One region of the Pseudomonas sp. LjRoot277 genome, then DNA from elsewhere that is predicted to be linked to it. Evidence: predicted binding sites of a transcription regulator. Region 1 holds the regulator's gene; each other region holds the start of a gene.
What was found. The regulator sigma-54, encoded in region 1, starts transcription at its own class of promoters, with help from an activator protein. The targets are predictions, from matches to a motif close to ANTGGCATNNANNTTGCTNT.

Region 1 (4,194 bases):
AGGCCCAGTAATGGCAACTCTGAAAGCTCAGCATCTGGCCAAGAGCTACAAGAGCCGCCAGGTCGTGCGCGACGTCAGCCTGTCGATCGACAGCGGTCAGATCGTCGGCCTGCTGGGTCCCAACGGCGCCGGCAAGACCACCTGCTTTTACATGATTGTCGGCCTGGTACAGGCCGATCAGGGCCGCGTACTGATTGACGACCTGGATGTCAGCCACCAGCCTATGCACGGTCGTGCGAAGGCCGGCATCGGCTATCTTCCGCAAGAAGCATCGATCTTCCGCAAACTCTCGGTAGCCGACAACATAATGGCGATCCTCGAGACCCGCAAGGAACTCGACAAGGGCGGTCGTCGCAAAGAGCTGGAAAGCCTGTTGCAGGAATTCCACATCAGCCACATCCGCGACAATCTCGGCATGAGCCTGTCCGGTGGTGAACGCCGCCGCGTGGAAATCGCCCGGGCACTGGCCACCAACCCGAAATTCATCCTGCTCGACGAACCGTTCGCCGGCGTGGACCCGATTTCGGTGGGCGATATCAAACAGATCATCTATCACCTCAAGGCCAAGGGCATTGGCGTGCTGATCACTGACCACAACGTCCGTGAAACCCTGGATATCTGCGAAACCGCCTACATCGTCAATGATGGCCAGCTGATCGCCGAAGGTGACTCTGCCACCATCCTGGCCAACGACCTGGTCAAGGAAGTGTATCTGGGCCATGAGTTCCGCCTGTAAGCACTGAGGTGTCTGGCTGGTTGCTCGGGCGCTTGTCTCGATAAAAAATCAACATTTTTTTATTGTTACAGCGCTCTAGGCAAACGCTGCAGTTTCGGGCATATAATTTGCTTATGTTTGGCGCTCCGGCGCCCTGTAGTGGATGGCGCATGTGCGCCGGCGAATAAGGTGTTAAGCCCCTGCCATGAAACCATCGCTAGTCTTGAGAATGGGCCAGCAGCTGACGATGACACCGCAGCTGCAACAGGCCATCCGCCTGCTCCAATTGTCGACCCTGGACCTGCAACAGGAAATCCAGGAGGCCCTGGAGTCCAATCCGATGCTCGAACGCCAGGAAGAAGGCGACGACTTCGATAACGCCGACCCCTTGGCCGACAAAGCCGAACAGCAACCCAACGTCGACATTCAGGAACCCTCCTACCAGGAAACCGCCCCGACGGTTGATAACCTCGAGGAAGGCGACTGGAACGAGCGCATCCCCAACGAACTGCCCGTCGATACCGCGTGGGAAGACGTCTACCAGACCAGCGCCAGCAGCCTGCCGAGCAACGATGACGACGAGTGGGACTTCACCACCCGGACATCGGCCGGCGAAAGCCTGCAAAGCCATCTGTTGTGGCAACTGAACCTGGCCCCGATGTCCGACACCGATCGCCTGATCGCCGTGACCCTGATCGACTGCATCAACAATCAGGGCTACCTGGACGAAACCCTCGAGGAGATTCTCGAAGCCTTCGACCCGGAACTGGACATCGAACTGGACGAAATCGAAGCCGTCCTGCACCGCATCCAGCAATTCGAACCGGCCGGCATCGGCGCCCGCAACCTGGGCGAATGCCTGCTGCTGCAATTGCGCCAGTTGCCCGCCAAGACGCCTTGGCTGGTCGAGGCCAAACGCCTGGTCACCGATTACATCGACCTGCTCGGCAGCCGCGATTACAGCCAGCTGATGCGTCGCATGAAGCTCAAGGAAGACGAACTGCGCCAGGTGATTGAACTGGTGCAGAGCCTCAACCCGCGCCCAGGCTCGCAAATCGAGTCCAGCGAAGCCGAATACGTCGTTCCCGACGTGATCGTACGCAAGGACAACGAGCGCTGGCTGGTGGAGCTGAACCAGGAATCCGTGCCACGACTGCGGGTCAACGCTCAATACGCCGGTTTCGTACGCCGCGCCGACACCAGCGCCGACAACACCTTCATGCGCAATCAGTTGCAAGAGGCCCGCTGGTTCATCAAGAGCCTGCAAAGCCGCAACGAAACCCTGATGAAAGTCGCCACTCAGATCGTCGAGCATCAGCGCGGCTTTCTTGAATACGGCGACGAAGCCATGAAACCGCTGGTCCTGCATGACATCGCCGAAGCGGTGGGCATGCACGAGTCGACGATTTCACGGGTGACCACGCAGAAATTCATGCATACCCCACGGGGCATATATGAACTGAAATACTTTTTCTCCAGCCACGTCAGCACCTCCGAGGGCGGTGAATGCTCGTCCACGGCGATCCGCGCGATCATCAAAAAACTGGTTGCCGCGGAAAATCAGAAAAAGCCGTTGAGTGACAGCAAGATCGCTGGTTTACTGGAGGCACAAGGCATTCAGGTGGCTCGCCGCACCGTCGCCAAGTACCGCGAATCCCTCGGGATCGCGCCTTCGAGCGAACGTAAGCGGTTGATGTAGAGCCACGCCACAGCGTTCCAGTGGCAGGCATTTCTGCCTGCCGCTTTATGCACTGGCAACGAAGGAGAAGCTGTATGCAAGTCAACATCAGTGGACACCAACTGGAAGTGACCGAACCTCTTCGCACCTACATCGGCGAAAAACTCGAACGATTAGAGAGGCATTTCGACAAGATCACCAACGTGCAGGTCACGATGACGGTCGAAAAGCTCAAGCAGAAAATCGAAGCCACGCTGCATATTCCCGGCAATGAAGTGGTCGCAAACGCGGAGCATACCGATATGTACGCGGCGATCGACGCACTGACCGACAAGCTGGATAAACAACTCAAAAAGCATAAGGAAAAGACCCAAAGCCTCCTTCAGGGCGCGACCGGTCGTTAACACTCCCAACCCATGATCCGACTTGAAAGTATCCTGACCCCCGGCCGTTCCCTCGTGAACGTGCCGGGCGGCAGTAAAAAGAAAGCCCTCGAGCAAATTGCCAACCTTATCCACAAAGAAGTGCCGGATCTGGAGATGCAAGATGTCTTCGAGGCTCTGATTGCCCGTGAAAAACTCGGTTCAACCGGTTTTGGCAACGGCATCGCCATTCCCCACTGCCGCCTGAAGGGCTGTACCTCACCCATCAGCGCCCTGATGCACCTTGATGCACCCATAGATTTCGACGCCATCGACGGCGCCCCGGTTGACCTGCTGTTCGTTCTGCTGGTCCCGGAAGCCGCTACCGATGCGCACCTGGAGTTACTGCGCCAGATCGCCAGCATGCTCGACCGCAAGGAAGTGCGCGAAAAACTGCGCAGCGCCCCGAGCAATGAAGCCTTGTATCAGGTTGTCCTGGACGAGCAAAACGGTCATTAATCATGCGCTTGATCATCGTCAGTGGCCGCTCCGGCTCAGGTAAAAGTACCGCACTCGATGTTCTCGAGGACAACGGCTACTACTGCATCGACAACCTGCCCGCCGGTCTGTTGCCGGAACTGGCCGAACGCGCGTTGATTCACACCGAGCTGGCACAACCGCTGGTTGCCGTATCCATCGATGCGCGTAACTTGCCGAGTCATTTGTCGCGGTTTCCCGAACTGCTGGAAGAAGTGCGCAGCCGGCACATCCAGTGTGATGTGCTTTATCTGGACGCCGATGAAGAAACCTTGCTCAAACGTTTCTCGGAAACCCGCCGTCGTCACCCGCTAAGCAATGCCAATCGCTCGCTGGCCGAGGCCATCAACGATGAGACCGCCCTGCTCGGGCCGATTGCCGACCTCGCCGATCTCAAAGTAAACACCACCAACCTGAACCTGTATCAGCTGCGAGATACCATCAAGCTGCGCCTGCTTAACCAGCCGGAACCCGGTACGGCGTTTCTGGTGGAGTCTTTCGGCTTCAAGCGTGGCATGCCGGTTGACGCTGATCTGGTGTTCGACGTGCGCTGCCTGCCGAACCCTTACTGGAAACCAGAGTTGCGCGATCAATCCGGGCTTGACCAACCGGTTGCCGAGTACCTGGCGGCACAGCCGGACGTCGAAGAGATGTTCCAGGACATCTCCACCTACTTGCTCAAGTGGCTACCACGCTTTGCCGCCAGCAACCGCGCTTATGTCACCATTGCCATTGGCTGCACCGGCGGCCATCACCGCTCCGTCTACCTGACCGAACGTCTGGGCCAGGCCCTGCAAAAATCCCTGAAGAACGTCCAGGTTCGCCACCGCGACCTCAGCTAAAGGATTCACACCGCGATGCCTGCTCTGGAAATTGAAATCATCAACAAGCTGGGCCTGCAT
Region 2 (4,194 bases), 3.8 Mb from region 1:
AGAAGTCAAAACCACCGCCGGGCGCCTGCGCAGCCTGTTCCCGGACTGGCACTTCTATCAGGCGGCCGTGCCGACCTACATCGGCGGCGCCATGACCTTCGCCTGGGGCGCGACCAATACCGCCTATCGCAAATTGTCCCGCGAAACCCTGCAGCAGCGCTTCGCCGGCAGCGGCATCATCACCCGCTACTACAACCCGGAAATCCACATCGGTGCGTTCGCCTTGCCGCAATATGTCCTGCAGGCTGTGAACAAGCCTAGCAACGACTGATATCGGGCAAGCCAGAAAGGGCCCTCTCAGGTTGTGTGAAAACACACCGGAGACGGCCCTTTTTTCATGCTTCACTTAAAGATGTAGAAGGTCCGGTTGAACGATTGGCCGGGGACGAATGTCGAGATACATGTAAGCCCATCCATGGGTTTTATCGAGGAGGCACCTGATGCAAAAGTGGAAAGTCACTTTCGTTGATGATCACGGTGAACAAGTTGACGAGGTGTTCGAGAGCGATGAATGCCCGAACAACGAGCAAGCTGCGAAGCTCATTCGCGCCCGGTGTCTGCCTGTGGCTGCCGAACTGGACCTCAACGATCTGGAAGGGCGCGCCGATGATCCGACTGTCAAAAGTCTGAAAACCCAGAACAGCATTGAAATCCTCAGCATCACGCCAATCTGAACATCTCCTGTCACATTCCTAACCAGGCCTTGGCAGCGGCTCAATCTTGAGGCTACTCTGCAATCGAGATCAGCGAACGGATCGCTAAGGTCTGGTCTTGTCAGCTACATGCTTGCTTCCCACCGGCAACGTTGTTGCCGCATCGCTCGCCCCTTTCGGTTGCGAGTGCCGGGAATACGGAAAGTCTATCCATCAGTCTGAGGGGGACGTTTCATGAGCACAGCCTATCAAGAAGACATCAGCACCAGCGTCTTGCGCCGCATGAAAGAAGGCGGTTTTGACTTTTCACGATTCCATCCCATCGAGTTCTACGCCATTTTCCCGGACGAGGAGCGGGCACGCAGGGCGGCAGGGCATTACTGTGGTGAATCCTTGAATGCGCAAATCAGCGTGCGCGATGACGGCGCGTGGTACCTGGAACTGAGCAAAGTGATGTACGCCACTTATGACGGCATCGGCGATTTTGAGCAGGATTTCGAGGCGGTGGTCGAGCCTTTGGGCGGCATCATCGAAGGATGGGGCGTCAAGCAGGAGGTACGAGGGCGACTCGCATAACTTATGAACAGTGACAACACTCAGCAACGGCTGACCTCAGGGTTGGCCGTTTTCGTTTGTGGGGTTTGGAAAGATCTTGATCGTGTTTTTGATTCATAACGTTTCAAAAACGCAAAAAAAAACCGCCTAAACAGGCGGCTAAAGGGAAGTTCGTCAAGATTTTCAGCGAATGCGCGGATTATCCGCATCGACTCCCGGGCAGTGAAATCAACTCTGGCTATGCTGGTGATAGGCGACAACATTGCTTCGCAATGAAGCGGGGGCGATCGGGTGGGGGCATTTACCGCACAGGATTGGTGCGGTGCGTGCAGTGCGATTATCCAACTGATTGATATCAAAGCGTTTATGCCGATGGCACGGGCTTTGCGAAGCCCAGATGTCCGGGTGACAAGGAGTACGGCATGATCCGCACCTATTTTGATGAGATGTACGATGCCGGCGGCCAGGTCCGCCCGCATTATCGGGAGTTTGCCCGTTGGCTGGCCGAAACGCCTGACGAGCTTTTGGCACAACGGCGACGCGAGGCCGATCTGTTATTTCATCGCGCCGGGATTACATTCACGCTCTATGGTGATGAGCAAGGGACAGAGCGCCTGATTCCCTTCGACACCATCCCCCGCAGCATCCCCGCCAGTGAATGGCGAGTTGTCGAGCGCGGCTGCATTCAGCGGGTCAAGGCGTTGAACATGTTCCTCGCCGACCTCTATCACGAGCAACGCATCATCAAGGCCGGCATCATCCCGGCCGAGCAAGTGCTGGCCAACGAGCAATACCAGTTGGCGATGCAAGGGCTGGATTTGCACCGCGATATCTATTCCCACATCTCCGGGGTCGATCTGGTACGCGATGGCGACGGTACGTACTACGTGCTTGAAGACAACCTTCGTACACCGAGCGGCGTCAGCTACATGCTGGAAGACCGCAAGATGATGATGCGGTTGTTCCCCGAGCTGTTCGCGGCCCAGCGCATTGCCCCTATCGACCACTATCCGAACCTGTTGCTCGACACCCTGAAAAGCTCCAGCCCGATTGATAACCCGAGCGTGGTGGTACTGACGCCGGGTCGTTTCAACAGCGCGTTCTTTGAACATGCGTTTCTGGCGCGGGAAATGGGCGTTGAACTGGTGGAAGGCGCGGACCTGTTCGTGCGGGATGACAAGGTGTTCATGCGCACCACGGACGGACCGAAAGCCGTCGACGTGATCTACCGTCGCCTCGACGACGCATTCCTCGATCCGCTGGCGTTCAACCCGGACTCGATGCTTGGCGTGCCAGGGCTGCTGTCGTCGTACCGCTCCGGCAACGTGGTGCTGGCAAATGCCATCGGCACTGGGGTCGCGGACGACAAGTCGGTGTATCCATTCGTCACGGACATGATCCGTTTCTATCTGGATGAAGAGCCGATTCTGAAGAATGTGCCGACGTGGCAGTGTCGTAATCCCTCTGAACTGTCCCACGTACTGGCCAATCTTCCGGAACTGGTGGTCAAGGAAACCCAGGGCTCCGGCGGTTACGGAATGCTGGTGGGGCCGGCGGCGACGGCGGCGGAAATCGAGTCTTTCCGCGCGCGGATCAAAGCCAAGCCCCACGCGTACATCGCGCAACCGACGTTGTCCCTGTCGACCTGTCCGACCTTTGTCGAAAACGGCATTGCTCCACGCCACATCGACCTGCGTCCGTTTGTATTGTCTGGCCGCGAAACCCGGGTTGTGCCCGGCGGTTTGACCCGTGTTGCCCTGCGCGAAGGCTCTCTGGTGGTGAATTCATCCCAGGGCGGTGGAACCAAGGACACCTGGGTGGTCGAGGATTGAAGGAAGCCTGCCATGTTAAGTAGAACTGCCTCGGATTTGTATTGGATGTCGCGTTACCTGGAGCGGGCGGAAAACCTCGCACGGATGCTCGACATCAGTTATTCGCTGTCGCTGATGCCACAGGATGGCCGTGGTGACGGCCTGCATGAACTCGCCATGCCGTTGTTGATCACCGGCACCCTGGACGATTACCTGGAGCGCCACGGCGAATTGCACGCCGAACGGCTGCTGCATTTCTTCGCCCTGGACGCGGCCAATCCGGCGAGCATCTACAGCTGCCTCGGCGCCGCGCGGGCCAGTGCCCATGCGGTACGTGGGCGAATCACCGCCGACATGTGGGAAAACATCAATGCCACCTGGCTGGAAATCCGCGGGATTGCCGATCAGGGCTTGAGTCGATACGGCATGAGCCGTTTCTGCGAGTGGATCAAGGAACGTTCCCACCTGTTCCGCGGCGCGTCCTACGGCACGATCATGCGTAACGACGCGTTCCGCTTTATTCGTCTGGGGACGTTTATCGAAAGGGCCGACAACACGTTGCGCCTGCTCGACGCCCGCTACGAAATGGCTGGTGATCAGGCCGAAGCGGTCAGCGATGGCACCGCTCACGCCTATTACCAGTGGAGTGCTTTGCTGCGGGCGTTGTCCTCGTTCGAGGCCTACACCGAGATCTACCGCGACGCACCCGGCGCCCGGCATGTGGCTGAGTTGCTGTTGTTGCGCGCAGACGTTCCGCGTTCGCTGCGGGCCTGCACCGAAGAAATCGACCAGATCCTTGCCCAGCTGCCGGGGGCCAACGGCCGTCCCGCGCAACGTCTGGCAGCGGAAATTGACGCGCGCCTGCGTTACACCGGCATCACCGAAATTCTCGACGAAGGCCTGCACGCCTGGCTGACCGAGTTCATCCCGCTGGTGCGCCAGTTGGGTAACGCCATACACAGTTCCTACCTGGAGGCTGCATGAGACTTTCCATTAGCCACGAGACCACCTATCACTATGAAGATCAGGTGCGGGCGAGCATCCAGTACCTGCGACTGACACCCCACGACAGCGAGCGCCAGCACGTGCTCAGCTGGCAGCTCGACTTGCCGCGCCCGGTGCGTGCGCAACTCGATCCGTTCGGCAACATCCTGCACGTGCTGACCATGGACGAG
Region 3 (4,194 bases), 5.5 Mb from region 1:
GAAAGAGTATCCGGAATGCTGCCCTGAATAATTTTTGCATTGGGCCACTCTGCAAAATTTTGTTTCACCGAGTCGAGATTGGTTGTGTAAAAACCAGACGCGAGCTCTTTGCGATTGCGCTCAAAGACGCCCGCGGTCCTTTCGTCATCCGACAAGTAACGTTCATCAAGACCGGCAAAAGTGTCCAATAGATAAAAGGTTCTTCCGGTGTTGTTCCAATCCAGGTCATGCATGATCGCGGAGCTCAAGAAGCCACGATTCACGCCACACTCCACGAAGTCTCCGGTGTACTTGGCTGCTGACCTTGCGGCCCAAAGCCCCAGATGAACTCTCCAGAACCATTTATAATCGCCGCCCGCTGCGGCGACGCCGCGACCATAGGCCGACATAAAGGCGGGATCAACCATGAAGTCATGATTGTGTTTGGAAGCCAGCCCGTCGTATTGATAAGCGCCTTCGATTTTCGGATGCAGCGGATTGTATTCTTTCTCTGCAACGTAACGCGCGTCACCCTTGTAAGCGCGCCCTTCCATCAAACCGAATCTCAAGTAGTGATCGGCCGGATCGTACCCTGCCCTGCTGACATCGGGGTGAAGCTCTAAGTATTTAGCGGGGGAAAAATCTTCAGGTAACGACATTAAAAGCTCCATTCTTCTTTTGCTTTTACAGAACCATGGCTCTCGGAGAGGCAGCCGTCAGAAGTCGCTCAAAACTTGATAGTGAGTCTGATTTTTCGCACAGGTTGGCCAGTCGATTGCCCACCCATGCTCATGAGAACTTTCCGCCAGTTAACGACTGCAAGGTCGTCACCGTTTATGCGTTGTTGCAATGCTATCGGTCGCAACGGCCAGGGCTTTAGCTGAGTATTTGAAACGGCCTGCATATCGAATGCAGCATAGATCTTTCAGGCGGATGCCCACGCGGAGCAGGCGCGATCGAGGGGAGGGTTACTCGGCAGGCGGATTCAGCTTCGCTTCAAGCTCCGCCACCTTCGCTTCAAGACTCTCCAACCGTGCACGGGTCCGTGCAAGCACGACCATCTGGCTATCAAACTCTTCCCGGCTCACCAGATCCAGCTTGCTGAAGCCGCTCTGCAACAGCGCCTTGAACTGGCTTTCGATTTCGCTTTTCGGCAGTGGGGTGTCGCCGCTGAAGAGGCGGGAGGCGGTGCCGCTCAGGGCATCGAGGAAGTCTTTGGGTGCGAGCATGGGAAATGTCCTGTCAACAATGGCGGGCAGTGTATCACGCAGTGTCTATAGTCAATCTCGCCGCCAGGGGTGCACGCTTTTCGCGCATGCGGACGGGCGGCCGCGCACTGTTGTTGTGCGTATACGTCGGGTCATTTGCGCGGAGGAGCTTGCAGCAGCGGCCAAAGGCTTGAAATCAGTGGGTTTTGGCGAGATGGCAAGCTTTCTGCTTAGTCGGTAGTGACCCATGCACTGATGCAGTCGCTGTGACGAATGCAGTGCGCCAAGCGGAACGGGGGAAGTGTTTCGTGCGGAGTGGTTAGCAGGCGTCGGACGGGCAGGTAAGGCCGACGATGCGTTACAAAGCCAGGCACTGCGCTTAGACTTGAGTCGGGTTTGTTTTCCTGGGGCAAGTCCACCAATTCGGGAGAGAGTTTTCATGAAGCTAGTCACTGCCATCATCAAGCCGTTCAAACTGGACGACGTACGCGAGTCGCTGTCCGAGATCGGCGTGCAGGGCATTACCGTTACTGAAGTCAAAGGCTTCGGTCGGCAGAAGGGTCACACCGAGCTGTACCGCGGCGCGGAGTACGTGGTCGATTTCCTGCCAAAGGTGAAGATCGATGTCGCCATTGACGACAAGGATCTGGACCGGGTTATCGAGGCGATAACCAAGGCTGCCAACACCGGCAAGATCGGGGACGGCAAGATCTTCGTGGTCAATCTGGAACAGGCGATTCGCATCCGTACCGGCGAAACCGATACCGACGCAATCTAAGCCGCCACAAACCCAACGCCCCAGGAGAAAACAATATGACTCTGCGTAAATTCGCAGGGCTAGGAGCCCTGTTGTCCCTCGTAATGCCCAGCCTGGCTATGGCGGCAGACGAAGTGGCAGCCCCAGTCCTCAATTCCGGCGACACTGCCTGGATGATGACCTCGACAGCCCTCGTGCTGTTCATGACCATTCCCGGCCTCGCGCTGTTCTACGGCGGCATGGTTCGCTCCAAAAACATTCTTTCCGTGATGATGCAGTGCTTCGCCATTACCGGTCTGATCAGCATCCTGTGGGTCATTTATGGCTACAGCATCGCGTTCGACACCACCGGCATGGAACAGGGCGTCATCAACTTCAACTCGTTCTTCGGTGGCATGGGCAAGGCGTTCCTCGCCGGTGTCACGCCAGCGAGCCTGACCGGCCCTGCGGCGCTGTTCCCTGAGGCGGTGTTCGTCACCTTCCAGATGACCTTCGCCATCATCACCCCTGCGCTGATCGTCGGTGCCTTCGCCGAGCGGATGAAGTTCTCCGCCATGCTGATCTTCATGGGCGTCTGGTTCACCTTGGTTTATGCACCTATCGCGCACATGGTCTGGTCCGGTAACGGCGGCCTGTTGTGGGACTGGGGTGTGCTGGACTTCGCTGGCGGCACCGTGGTGCACATCAACGCCGGTGTGGCCGGTCTGATTGCCTGCCTGGTACTGGGCAAACGCAAAGGCTTCCCGACCACCCCGATGGCGCCGCACAACCTCGGTTACACCCTGATGGGCGCGGCCATGCTGTGGTTTGGCTGGTTCGGCTTCAACGCCGGTTCCGCCGCAGCCGCCAACGGCACTGCCGGCATGGCGATGCTGGTGACCCAGATCGCAACCGCCGCCGCTGCATTGGGCTGGATGTTCGCCGAGTGGATCACTCACGGTAAACCAAGTGCCTTGGGTATCGCTTCGGGTGTTGTGGCCGGTCTGGTTGCAATCACCCCAGCCGCTGGCACCGTGGGCCCGATGGGCGCTCTGGTCATCGGTCTGGCAGCCGGCGTGGTGTGCTTCTTCTGCGCCACCACCCTGAAACGCAAACTCGGCTATGACGACTCCCTGGACGCCTTCGGCGTTCACGGTATCGGCGGTATCCTCGGCGCGATCCTGACCGGTGTCTTCGCTGCACCGTCGCTGGGCGGCTTCGGCACCGTCACCGACATCGCCGCACAAGTCTGGATTCAGTGCAAAGGCGTGGGCTTCACGGTGATCTACACCGCAATCGTCACCTTCATCATCCTCAAGGTCCTGGACGCTGTCATGGGTCTGCGTATCACCGAAGAAGAAGAGGCTGTCGGCATCGATCTGGCACTCCACAACGAACGCGGCTACAACTTGTAAGTACGCACAAAAAAAATGCCCGGCTTGCCGGGCATTTTTTTGTCTGGAGTTTGTCAGTGAAGGAACTGCTGAAAGGTTTTTTCGTACATGTTTAGTGGCGTTTACGACGAGCGTTTTTCCGCGGCCAATGGCTTACATGATTGAAGGAATATTAGGGCCTTTGTTTTTTCCCAGAGCGCGCTAGAATGCGCCCCGAACGTGCGGAGAACTGTATGTGGCAACAGACTCTGATTACCCTGCGGGCGAGGCCCCGGGGCTTTCATCTGGTAACGGACGAGTTACTCGCCGGCCTGCCTGAACTCAAGGCATGTCGGGTCGGTCTGTTGCATTTGTGGCTGCAGCATACCTCGGCGTCGTTGACCATCAACGAGAACGCCGATCCGGCGGTACGTCGCGACTTCGAACGATTTTTCAATCGTCTGATCCCACAAGGAGCAGACGGCTATGAGCATAACGACGAAGGCCTGGACGACCTCCCGGCGCACTTCAAGGCCAGCGTGCTTGGCTGTCAGCTCAGTTTGCCGATTTCGGCAGGCCGACTGGCGCTGGGGACCTGGCAAGGCGTTTATCTGGGCGAGCACCGTGATTTTGGCGGTGCCCGTAAAGTCCTCGCCACCGTGCACGGTGAAGAGGCATAAACCGCTGGTTGCCAGCGGTTGTAGAATTTTTTCCAGCGGCCTTCGACAGACGGCGAAGCTGGGCTATAACTAATCTGCTTTTCGCAAGTCATGAGGTAGAACATGAGCGACGATGATCTGGAAAACGACGACCTCGAAGTAGGCGACGACGACGAAACCGAAGAAGGTCTGGAAACAGCAGCGGAAGACGTTGCTGACGACGATGGCGGTGAAGCGCC
Region 4 (4,194 bases), 610 kb from region 1:
GACGATGTTCTCACCATCGATCACCTGCACTGCGAGGCTGTGTGTGCCGCGATCAATATTGACCAGTTGCAGGATCGGCACGTTGCTCGGCTGGCCGTAAGGTTGATCGTCCAGCAACAGCCTGAGCAGATGAGGGCCTTGCAGGCGGGGTTTGATCAGAACGTTGACGGTGAAGGTGCCGTTGTTGGCACGCAGTGCTTCGGTAGTGGGCAAGTTGGTCAGCTCCAGCACCTCGTAAGCGCTAAGCGGCTGTTCGCGGCTGGTGGCTTCGACAGGTGGCGCAGAAGGGGCTTGGGGCTCAACCCTGTTAAGCGGTGGCAACTCGACCGGCTGAGCCTTCACGCCATCGGGCGGTTGGTTGCTGTAAGCGGTGTTGCCGTCGGCGTCGGTGTACTTATAGATCTGCGCTGCGGCGGGCAGGGCGATCAGCAGCAATATCAGTAGAAAACCACGACCCATAAAATTGACCAGAAACGAAAGCATTGAGGTGCAGCATAGGTCAGGGCTGGCAATAGACCCAAGTCGTTAACATTTGGGCATGATTTATCGCAATCTCCCAAACACTACAAAACCACTGTGGGAGCGGGCTTGCTCGCGAAGGCGGAGTGTCAGTCACCATCAATGCCAGCTGAAAGACTGCCTTCGCGAGCAAGCCCGCTCCCACAGGGGACGTCGTCAGCCGTTGAAATCGCGCCCAAAAAAAAGGCCTCCCGAAGGAGGCCTCTTTTTTGTCACGCCGCTTGCGCAGGCGCTACTGGATTAGCAGCTGTAGTACAGCTCGTACTCCAGTGGGTGTACGAAGGTACGTACTTTGATTTCTTCTTCGCTTTTCAGAGCGATGTAAGCGTCGATGAAGTCGTCGCTGAAAACGCCGCCTTTGGTCAGGAACGCACGACCTTTGTCCAGCTCTTCCAGGGCTTCTTTCAGGCTGCCGCAAACTTGTGGGATCTCTTTCGCCTCTTCAGGCGGCAGGTCATACAGGTTTTTGTCAGCAGCGTCGCCAGGGTGGATCTTGTTCTGGATACCGTCCAGGCCGGCCATTACCAGGGCAGCGAAGGCCAGGTACGGGTTAGCTGCTGGATCCGGGAAGCGAGCTTCGATACGGCGAGCGCGAGGGCTGGACACGTAAGGAATACGGATCGAAGCGGAACGGTTGCGAGCCGAGTAGGCCAGCATTACTGGAGCTTCGAAACCTGGGACCAGACGCTTGTAGGAGTTGGTCGACGGGTTGGTGAAGCCGTTCAGTGCCTTACCGTGCTTGATGATGCCGCCGATGAAGTACAGAGCGGTGTCGGACAGGCCGGCATAGCCTTCGCCAGCGAAGGTGTTCTTGCCATCTTTGGCGATGGACAGGTGAACGTGCATACCCGAACCGTTGTCGCCGTACAGCGGCTTAGGCATGAAGGTCGCGGTGCGGCCGTATGCATCAGCAACGTTGTGTACGCAGTACTTCAGGGTTTGAACTTCGTCAGCCTTGGCAACCAGGGTGTTGAACTTCACGCCGATTTCGTTCTGACCGGCAGTCGCCACTTCGTGGTGGTGAACTTCGATGACCAGGCCCATTTCTTCCATGGCGTTGCACATGGAGGTACGGATTTCGTGGTCGTGGTCGAACGGCGGAACCGGGAAGTAGCCACCTTTGACGCCTGGACGGTGGCCTTTGTTGCCGCCTTCCACGTCCTGGTCGGACATCCACGAACCTTGTTCGGAGTAGATCTTGAACATGGAACCGGAGATGTCGGACTTGAACTTCACTTCGTCGAAGATGAAGAATTCAGGCTCTGGACCAACAAATACGGTGTCGCCGATACCGGTCGACTTCAGGTATTCCTCGGCACGCTTGGCGATCGCACGTGGGTCACGGTCGTAGCCTTGCATGGTCGAAGGCTCGATCACGTCGCAAACCAGAATCAGGGTTGGCTCTTCGGTGAACGGGTCGAGAACGGCAGTGCTGTCGTCCGGCATCAGGATCATGTCGGAGGCTTCGATGCCTTTCCAGCCAGCGATGGAGGAACCGTCGAACATTTTGCCTTCTTCGAAGAAAGCTTCATCCAGCGCGTCGCGAGCCGGCATGGTCACGTGGTGCTGAGTGCCTTTGGTGTCAGTGAAGCGCAGATCAATCCACTTGACGTCATGATCTTTGATGAGTTGAACCGACTTCGACATAGTGTCCTCCGGGTGGCTTCGGGCTTAGTAGTGGATGCCCTTAGAATGTGGGTGATGCCGGCGCGAATACTCTGCCAAGGCAACCTGCCTCACAAGGGAGCAAATTGCATGCCAGTGCCCCACCATGGGTTTTTTGCCCCAATTTCACGCTTATAAAGGTGCAAAGCGGAGCAAAGCAGGAAATAGCGCCCTGTAATGTGGCGTCAAACTCAGCAAATGACCTGTTTTGGTGCGCGCAAAACCTTCTGCACATTAACTGGTTAAACCTTGAGCAATTTCCGCTATAATCCGCGCCCCCCTTTTTCGGCTGGCCCAGCGCGCGCTGTTTTCATGAAACTAATCGTAAAAGTCTTTCCCGAGATCACCATCAAGAGCCGCCCGGTACGGATGCGTTTCATCCGCCAGTTGGCCAAAAATATCCGTACCGTGCTCCGCGACCTGGACCCGGCTGTGGTGGTGAACGGTGTGTGGGACAATCTCGAGCTGGAAACCCGCGTCAGCGAGCCCAAAGCCCTGAAGGAGATGACCGAGCGCCTGAGCTGCATGCCGGGCATCGCGCATTTCCTGCAGGTCGATGAATACCCGCTGGGCGACTTCGACGACATCGTCGCCAAGTGCAAGCAGCACTTCGGTGATGCGTTGGCCGGGAAGATCTTTTCGGTGCGCTGCAAGCGTGCCGGCAAGCACGAATTCAGCTCGATGGACGTCGAGAAATATGTCGGCAGCCAACTGCGTCGTCAGTGCGGCGCCGCCGGAATCTCGCTGAAAGAGCCGGAAATCGAAGTCCGCCTCGAAATTCGCGACAAACGGTTGTTCGTGATCCATAACCAGCACAACAGCATCGGCGGTTATCCGCTGGGTGCCCTGGAACAGACACTTGTGCTGATGTCCGGCGGCTTCGATTCCACCGTCGCCGCTTACCAGATCATGCGCCGCGGGCTGATGAGCCATTTCTGCTTCTTCAATCTGGGCGGACGAGCCCATGAACTGGGCGTCATGGAAGTCGCGCATTTCATCTGGAAGAAGTACGGCAGCTCCCAACGCGTGTTATTTGTCAGTGTGCCGTTCGAGGAAGTACTGGGAGAAATTCTCGGGAAAGTCGATAACAGTCATATGGGCGTAGTTTTGAAGCGTATGATGTTGCGCGCTGCTTCCCGTATTGCCGATCGGCTGGACATCGAAGCGCTGGTCACCGGCGAAGCGATTTCCCAGGTGTCGAGCCAGACGTTGCCGAACCTGTCCGTGATCGACTGCGTGACCGACAAGCTGGTCTTGCGTCCGCTGATCGCCAGTCACAAGCAGGACATCATCGACCTGGCCAACGAAATCGGTACTGCCGACTTCGCCAAGCACATGCCGGAATACTGCGGGGTCATCTCGGTGAACCCCAAGACCCACGCCAAGCGTCCACGCGTGGAGTACGAAGAACAACAGTTCGACATGGCAGTACTTGAGCGTGCGCTCGAGAACGCCAAACTGGTGCCGATCGATCGCGTGATCGACGAATTGGGCCAGGATTTGCAGATCGAAGAAGTCAGCGAAGCGCTGGCTGGTCAGATCGTCATCGATATCCGTCATCCGGATGCCGCTGAAGATGACCCGCTGGGCCTCGTTGGCATTGAGGTACAAACGATGCCGTTTTATGCATTGAACGCTCGTTTCAAGGAACTGGACCCTACTCGCCAGTACCTGCTGTATTGCGACAAAGGCGTGATGAGTCGCCTGCATGCCCACCATTTGCTCAGTGAGGGGCATGCCAATGTGCGCGTTTATCGACCGAGCTAAGAGCCCGGGGCTGTATGCCTGTGGCCTGCGTCACCGGCCCCCCGACTCTGCCGTCAAGCTGTAACGGCAAGGCCTGACTCTACTGTAAATCGCTGCCAAGACTTGTCAGCACACCGAATCCTCTGATCGAGATACACAAGTGATCGAAAATCTACGCAACATCGCCATCATTGCTCACGTTGACCATGGTAAGACCACCCTGGTAGACAAACTCTTGCGTCAATCCGGCACCCTGGAGCGCAA

Region 2: the regulator sigma-54 is predicted to act here: its motif matches at 1,580-1,599, upstream of ACSQ87_RS09740 (circularly permuted type 2 ATP-grasp protein).
Region 3: the regulator sigma-54 is predicted to act here: its motif matches at 1,401-1,420, upstream of glnK (P-II family nitrogen regulator).
Region 4: the regulator sigma-54 is predicted to act here: its motif matches at 2,263-2,282, upstream of glnA (glutamate--ammonia ligase).

Annotation. Positions count from the first base shown of each region.
Region 1 covers NZ_CAXURI020000001.1:5,860,496-5,864,689, forward strand. The annotation lists gene lptA (lipopolysaccharide transport periplasmic protein LptA) at 1-11, shown strand, start outside; gene lptB (LPS export ABC transporter ATP-binding protein) at 11-736, shown strand; gene ACSQ87_RS27340 (RNA polymerase factor sigma-54) at 921-2,414, shown strand; gene hpf (ribosome hibernation-promoting factor, HPF/YfiA family) at 2,489-2,797, shown strand; gene ptsN (PTS IIA-like nitrogen regulatory protein PtsN) at 2,810-3,274, shown strand; gene rapZ (RNase adapter RapZ) at 3,277-4,134, shown strand; gene ACSQ87_RS27360 (HPr family phosphocarrier protein) at 4,150-4,194, shown strand, end outside.
Region 2 covers NZ_CAXURI020000001.1:2,052,393-2,056,586, forward strand. The annotation lists gene speE (polyamine aminopropyltransferase) at 1-271, shown strand, start outside; gene ACSQ87_RS09730 (hypothetical protein) at 441-674, shown strand; gene ACSQ87_RS09735 (ribonuclease E inhibitor RraB) at 888-1,229, shown strand; gene ACSQ87_RS09740 (circularly permuted type 2 ATP-grasp protein) at 1,631-3,040, shown strand; gene ACSQ87_RS09745 (alpha-E domain-containing protein) at 3,053-4,003, shown strand; gene ACSQ87_RS09750 (transglutaminase family protein) at 4,000-4,194, shown strand, end outside.
Region 3 covers NZ_CAXURI020000001.1:342,340-346,533, forward strand. The annotation lists gene ACSQ87_RS01590 (TylF/MycF/NovP-related O-methyltransferase) at 1-638, opposite strand, end outside; gene ACSQ87_RS01595 (accessory factor UbiK family protein) at 948-1,208, opposite strand; gene glnK (P-II family nitrogen regulator) at 1,627-1,965, shown strand; gene ACSQ87_RS01605 (ammonium transporter) at 2,001-3,338, shown strand; gene ACSQ87_RS01610 (secondary thiamine-phosphate synthase enzyme YjbQ) at 3,551-3,976, shown strand; gene sutA (transcriptional regulator SutA) at 4,079-4,194, shown strand, end outside.
Region 4 covers NZ_CAXURI020000001.1:6,466,720-6,470,913, reverse strand. The annotation lists gene ACSQ87_RS29875 (DUF4124 domain-containing protein) at 1-459, opposite strand, end outside; gene glnA (glutamate--ammonia ligase) at 760-2,166, opposite strand; gene thiI (tRNA uracil 4-sulfurtransferase ThiI) at 2,497-3,951, shown strand; gene typA (translational GTPase TypA) at 4,091-4,194, shown strand, end outside.